Caldimonas thermodepolymerans: one gene and its partner. The protein of the gene in region 1 binds, or shares a complex with, the protein of each later gene. Links are inferred from orthologs where the notes say so. Each region holds a gene or a part of one and is shown on either strand. Other genes may lie near its edges.

The links.
Region 2: the proteins of tldD (region 1) and pmbA are in contact, whole or in part, in a solved structure (PDB 5NJ9), measured with the Escherichia coli proteins. The link is inferred for Caldimonas thermodepolymerans from one-to-one orthologs.

The regions. Positions count from the first base shown.
Region 1 is NZ_CP064338.1:3,838,608-3,841,733, reverse strand. What follows is about bases 62-2,873. They hold tldD (metalloprotease TldD), read left to right. Parts: upstream 62-641; coding sequence 642-2,105; downstream 2,106-2,873. Other genes in these bases: IS481_RS18140 (hypothetical protein), read left to right, coding at 2,234-2,725; IS481_RS18150 (helical backbone metal receptor), read left to right, coding at 62-580. Also shown: more of IS481_RS18150, read left to right, coding at 1-61; IS481_RS18135 (3-deoxy-7-phosphoheptulonate synthase), read left to right, coding at 2,990-3,126. UniProt on the Escherichia coli protein: Metalloprotease involved in CcdA degradation. Suppresses the inhibitory activity of the carbon storage regulator (CsrA).
Region 2 is NZ_CP064338.1:1,458,229-1,461,357, forward strand. Bases 203-3,017 are described here. They hold pmbA (metalloprotease PmbA), read left to right. Parts: upstream 203-826; coding sequence 827-2,209; downstream 2,210-3,017. Other genes in these bases: yjgA (ribosome biogenesis factor YjgA), read right to left, coding at 203-577; IS481_RS07000 (TRAP transporter substrate-binding protein), read left to right, coding at 2,372-3,017. Also shown: mog (molybdopterin adenylyltransferase), read right to left, coding at 1-45; more of yjgA, read right to left, coding at 38-202; more of IS481_RS07000, read left to right, coding at 3,018-3,129.

The DNA of each region.
Region 1 (3,126 bases):
CGAGAACGAATGGCCCACGGTGCAGGCGCTGCGCGAGTTCGTGCCGCAGGTGATCGTCACGCACCCGTGCGCGCCGCAGGACAACCTGGTGCTCCATGCGCAGATGGTCGAGGCCTTCGGCGCGGTGCCTGGCGTGCGCGAGCGCGCCGCCGCCCTGGCGCAACGGCTGCAGGACGAGCTCGAGCGCACCGCGGCGCAGCCCTGGCCGCCGAAGCGCGTGCTCTATTGCATCTGGCGCGAGCCGTGGATGACGGTGGCGCGCGACACCTACATCTCGCGCATGCTCGCGCTGGTGGGCTGGCAGACGCTGCCGGACGTCGAGGGCGGCCCGCAGGGTGCGGCACGCTATCCCGTGTTCGACGTGCAGGCGCCGTGGCTGCGCGAGGTGGACGAGGTGCTCCTGGGCAGCGAGCCGTACCGCTTCGGGCCGTCCCACGTCGAGGAGGTGCGGCGGTGGCTGCAGGCCGCCGGTGGGCGGGGCCGGGTGCGGCTGGTCGACGCCGAGCTGCTCAGCTGGTACGGCCCGCGCGCGGCCGACGGCATCGCCTACCTGCGCGCGCTGGCGCGCGAGGCCGGCTGAGCGGCGGCGCGGGCGGCCCTGCCGGTCGCACGGGGTTGGGGGGCCGCCTACAATCGATCGCATGATCTCGCGCGAACCCACCCTCGAACGCCTGGCCATCGCCAGGTCGCTGCTGCTCGAACCGTTCGGGCTGGACGAGACGCAACTCGCCCGGGCCCTGAAGGTGATCGGCGAGCACCGCGTCGACGATGCCGACCTGTACTTCCAGTACACCCGCAGCGAAGGCTGGAGCCTGGAAGAAGGGATCGTGAAGTCCGGCAGCTTCGGCATCGACCAGGGCGTCGGCGTGCGCGCGGTGGCGGGCGAGAAGACCGCCTTTGCCTATTCCGACGACATCTCCGAGGCGGCGCTGCTGGATGCGGCGCGCACCGTGCGCACCATCGCCGCGGCCGGACAGAGCCGCCGCGTGAAGGTGGGCGGCGCCTCCCAGGTGGCCGGCAGCCGCGTGCTGTACGCGCCGATGGACCCGATCGCCACGCTCGACAGCGCGCAGAAGGTCGCCTTGCTCGAGAAGGTCGAGCGCATGGCGCGGGCACGCGACCCGCGCATCGTGCAGGTGATGGCCGGCCTGATGGGCGAGTACGACGTGGTGCTGGTCGCGCGGGCGGACGGCACCATCGCGGCCGACGTGCGGCCGCTGGTGCGCCTGTCGGTGACCGTGATCGCCGAGCAGAACGGGCGCCGCGAGGTGGGCTCCGGCGGCGGTGGCGGGCGCTTCGGCCTCGGCTACTTCCAGGACGAGGTGATCCGGCGCTACGTGGACGACGCGGTCGACGCCGCGCTGACCAACCTGGAAAGCCGCCCGGCCCCGGCTGGCGAGATGACCGTGGTGCTGGGCCCGGGCTGGCCCGGCGTGCTGCTGCACGAGGCGGTCGGCCACGGGCTGGAGGGCGACTTCAACCGCAAGGGCTCGAGCGCCTTCTCGGGCCGCATCGGCCAGCGCGTCGCGGCCAAGGGCGTGACGGTGCTGGACGACGGCACGCTGCCGGACCGGCGCGGCTCGCTCAACATCGACGACGAGGGCAACCCGACCCAGCGCAACGTGCTGATCGAGGACGGCATCCTGCGCGGCTACATCCAGGACGCGATGAACGCGCGCCTGATGAAGGTCAAGCCCACCGGCAACGGCCGCCGCGAAAGCTACGCCCACGTGCCGATGCCGCGCATGACCAACACCTACATGCTGGCCGGCGACAAGACCCGAGAGGAGATCGTCGCGTCCATCAGGAAGGGCCTGTACGCGACCAACTTCGGCGGCGGCCAGGTCGACATCACCAGCGGCAAGTTCGTGTTCTCGGCCAGCGAGGCCTACTGGGTCGAGAACGGGAAGATCCAGTACCCGGTCAAGGGCGCGACCATCATCGGCAACGGCCCGGATGCGCTGACCCGCGTGACGATGATCGGCAACGACCTGGAGCTGGACACCGGCGTGGGCACCTGCGGCAAGGAAGGGCAGAGCGTGCCGGTGGGCGTCGGCCAGCCCACGCTGCGCATCGACGGGCTGACCGTCGGCGGCACCGCTTGAAAACTCTGACAGGGGCCCTGCGAGAGCTTTCTCACGCCTGAGGCCGTTCCGGCGCCATGCGCCTTGCCGCGGCGTGTCCGAGCGGCTACGCTGGTGCGTTCCGGGGTGTGGACCCCGGGGCCTTCGCCATGTCCGAGCACACGCCGTCTCCCGCGCCTCGCCCCCAGCCCGATCCGGCGATGCTGGAGCGGGCCGAGCGCGTCAACAACGACCTGATGAAGTTCGTGCGCCAGGTGCGCACGGCCACGGGTCCCGTGCGCGTGAAGCTGCAGCATGACATGCGCGAGCGGCTGGAGGCCGAGCGCGCCGCGCTGCTCGGCGGCGGCGTGATCCCCGAGCCGCTGCGCCACTATGCGGTCACGTTCACCGAGGTGCAGTGGCTGCTCGACGTGTGGATCGAAGCCACCGAACGCAACGGCGACGACCAGGAGTTCCGGCGCGACTTCATCGACGTGGCCACGCGCATGCTCGGCGAGCTGGAGGTGCTGCGCCAGCCCGACCCGGCGCTGCATCCGCCCGGGCGCAAGCCGAGCTGGTGGTCGGCAATCACGCGCGGCCTGCGTCCCGAGGAGGCCCGCGAAGGGCATCGCCATCCGGGCGACCCGGACCTGATCGTGTGACGCAGGTCCGCCTGCGGCTTGACGCCGGTCGGTCGGCGCGTGCTACAGTACGGACCATGCTTCGCGCTGTCTATTTCTTCTTCTTTTACTTTTGGTTCTCGCACCGCACCGGCGGAGGAGAGGGCAGCGCGTAACCGAACACGAGCGAACCGAATCCGAGTGACCGCCGGGCGACCCCCGGCGGTTTTTTTTTCGCCTCCGGCCCGCGCAGCCTCGATCCAGGAACGCTCCCCGACAACCACTTCAACCAGGAGTCTGCTTCCCATGAATGCCAAGTCCACCAGCGCCGTCGAGGGTTGGTATGCGCCGATCGACAAGACATCGCAGACCGACGACGAAAGGATCAAGGACGTGACGCCGCTGCCGCCGCCGGAGCACCTGATCCGCTTCTTCCCGATCCG
Region 2 (3,129 bases), 2.4 Mb from region 1 along the record:
GCTGATCGAGACCACGCCGATGCGCACGGGGTCGAAGTCACTCATCCTGAGGCTCCTGAAGCAATGGCTTGATGAACTGGAACAGCTCGCGGTAGGCGCGCCCGTTGCGCTGCTCGGGCGAGGCGGCGGCGTCCTTGCGCGCCGCGCGCACCAGGCTGCGCAGCTGCTGCACGTCGCAGCCCGGGTGCTCGGCGATCCAGCGCGTCACCGCGTCGTCGCTGGCGATCAGCTCGGCCCGCCAGTGCTCGGCCTGGTGCAGCACCAGCGTGTCCATCGCATGGCCCAGGCGCATCTCGGCGATGGCCTCGCGGATCGGCTCCGGGTCGACGCGGCGCATCAGCTTGCCGATGTACTGCATCTGGCGGCGGCGCCCCTCGTGCGAGCGGGTGCGATGGTACTCGCGCAGCGCGTCGCGCAGGCTCTCGGGCAGCTCCAGCCGTTCGAGGCGCTCGTCGGGCATCTCGGCGAGGGCCTCGCCGAGCGCCTGCAGCTCGTGCATTTCCTTCTTGCGCTGGGTCTTGCTCGGCCGCGCGTCGCGGCCGTCGTCGTCGAAATCGTCGGTGAGGTCGGATGACATGGGAGGCAACGGGTCGCCGTCTGGCGTACAGGTCCCCTGGGCGACTTCGGCGGGCGCGGCGCGGCCGGGGAGCGCAGCCGTCGGGCTGGTGCGGGCCGACAGGCCGCGACATTGTTGCACAGCGCCACCGCGGCACCGCCCGGCCATGCCCCTGCATGCGGCGGCGCCGTGGCACGCTGCGGCGCCTTGCCATCGGGCAGGCCAGTATCATAGGTCCGCACTCCGGACCCACCAGATCGACACCCGTACATGCCCCACACTTCCAGTTCCACGCCCGCACAGGGATTCGCCTACACGCAGGACCAGTTCCGCGAACTCGTCGAGGAGGCGCTGGCGTGCGCCCGCCGGCTCGGCGCCAGCGATGCCGCCGTGGAGGTTTCCGAAGGGGCGGGGCTGTCGGTCTCGGTGCGCAAGGGCGACATCGAGAACGTCGAGCGCAACCGCGACAAGTCGCTCGGCGTGACGGTCTACATCGGCCAGCGGCGTGGCAACGCCAGCACCTCGGACTTCTCGCGCGCGGCGCTGGAGCAGACGGTGCAGGCCGCCTACGACATCGCGCGCTTCACCGCCGAGGACCCGGCCGCCGGCCTGCCCGACGAGCAGGACCTGGCGCTGGGCGAGGCCGCCACGCGCGACCTGGACCTGTTCCACCCCTGGGCCATCGAGGCCGCCGAAGCCGCCGAGCTGGCGATGCGCTGCGAGGCTGCGGCGCTGCAGACCGATGCGCGCATCACCAACTCCGAGGGTGCCGCGGTGTCGGCCCAGCAGTCGCACTTCTTCGCCGGCAACACGCGCGGCTTCCGCGGCGGCTATGCCAGCTCGCGCCATTCGCTGTCGGTGGCGCCGATCGCCGGGCGCGGCGACGACATGCAGCGCGACGCCTGGTACACCTCGATGCGCGACCCGCGCGACCTGGCCTCGCCCGAGGCGGTCGGCCGCTATGCCGCCGAGCGGGCGCTGTCGCGGCTGAAGTCGCGCAAGATCCCCACCTGCACCTGCCCGGTGCTGTTCGAGGCGCCGCTGGCCGCGGGCCTGCTCGGCAGCTTCGTGCAGGCCACCAGCGGCGGCGCGCTGTACCGCAAGGCCACCTTCCTGGCCGACAGCCTGGGCCAGCAGGTGTTCCCCGAGCATGTCGACATCCACGAGGACCCGCACCTGCCCAAGGGCAAGGGCAGCGCGCCGTTCGACGACGAAGGCGTGGTCACGCGCGCGCGCGACGTGGTGCGCGCCGGCCGGGTCGAGGGCTATTTCCTGTCCAGCTACTCGGCGCGCAAGCTGGGCATGCGCACCACCGGCCATGCGGGCGGCTCGCAGAACCTGTTCCTGACCAGCCGCCTGACCCGGCCCGAGGACGACCTGCCGGCCATGCTGCGCAAGCTGGGCCGGGGCCTGCTGGTGATCGAGCTGATGGGGCAGGGCGTCAACTACGTGACCGGCGACTATTCGCGCGGCGCGGCGGGGTTCTGGGTCGAGGACGGCCAGATCGCCTACCCGGTGCACGAGATCACCATCGCCGGCAACCTGCGCGAGATGTTCCGCCAGATCGTCGCGATCGGCGCGGACGCCTACACGCTCGGCTCCAAGACCACCGGCTCGGTGCTGGTCGAGCAGATGAAGGTGGCCGGCAGCTGAGCCTTTTCCCGTTCCCGCGACCGCCTGTGCGTACATCGAACCCGCAGGGGTGGCATGCGGACAATCCACAAGACCACGCCGAGCCGGCGCCGGGGAGAATCGGTGACTCTCCCGCGTCCTTGCAAGCGCGGCGAAGCCCTGAACACATTGGAGACCACAGTGATGGAACGTCGATCTTTTCTACGCAACACGGGCCTGGCCGGCGTGCTTGCCGCCGGGGCGGCTCCGGCGGTCGTGCACGCGCAGGCCAACGTGCGCTGGCGCCTGGCGTCCAGCTTCCCCAAGTCGCTCGACTCGCTGTACGGCGGGGCCGAGACGCTGGCGAAGAAGGTCGCCGACATGACCGGTGGCAAGTTCCAGATCTCGGTCCATGCCGCGGGCGAGCTGGTGCCGGCGCTGGGCATCGTCGACGCGCTGCAGAACAACACCATCGAGGCCGGCCACACGGTGGCCTACTACTACTTCGGCAAGGATGACGCCTGGGCGCTGGGCGCGGGCATCCCGTTCGGCCTGAACTCGCGCCAGATGACGGCGTGGATGTACGACGGCAACGGCCTGAAGCTGATGCGCGAGTTCTACTCGAACTACAACATCATCAACTTCCCGGGCGGCAACACGGGCGCCCAGATGGCCGGCTGGTTCCGCAAGGAAATCAAGTCCGTCAACGACCTCAAGGGCCTGAAGTTCCGCATCGGCGGCTTCGCCGGCCGCGTGATGGAACGCCTGGGCGTCGTGCCGCAGAACCTGCCGGCCGGCGAGGTCTACCAGGCGCTGGAGAAGGGCACGATCGACGCGGCCGAGTTCGTCGGCCCGTACGACGACCTGCGCCTGGGCCTGTACAAGGTGGCGCCGAACTACTACTACCCCGGTTGGTGGGAAGGCGGCCCGCAGGTCGACTTCTACATCAGCCAGAAGGCCTA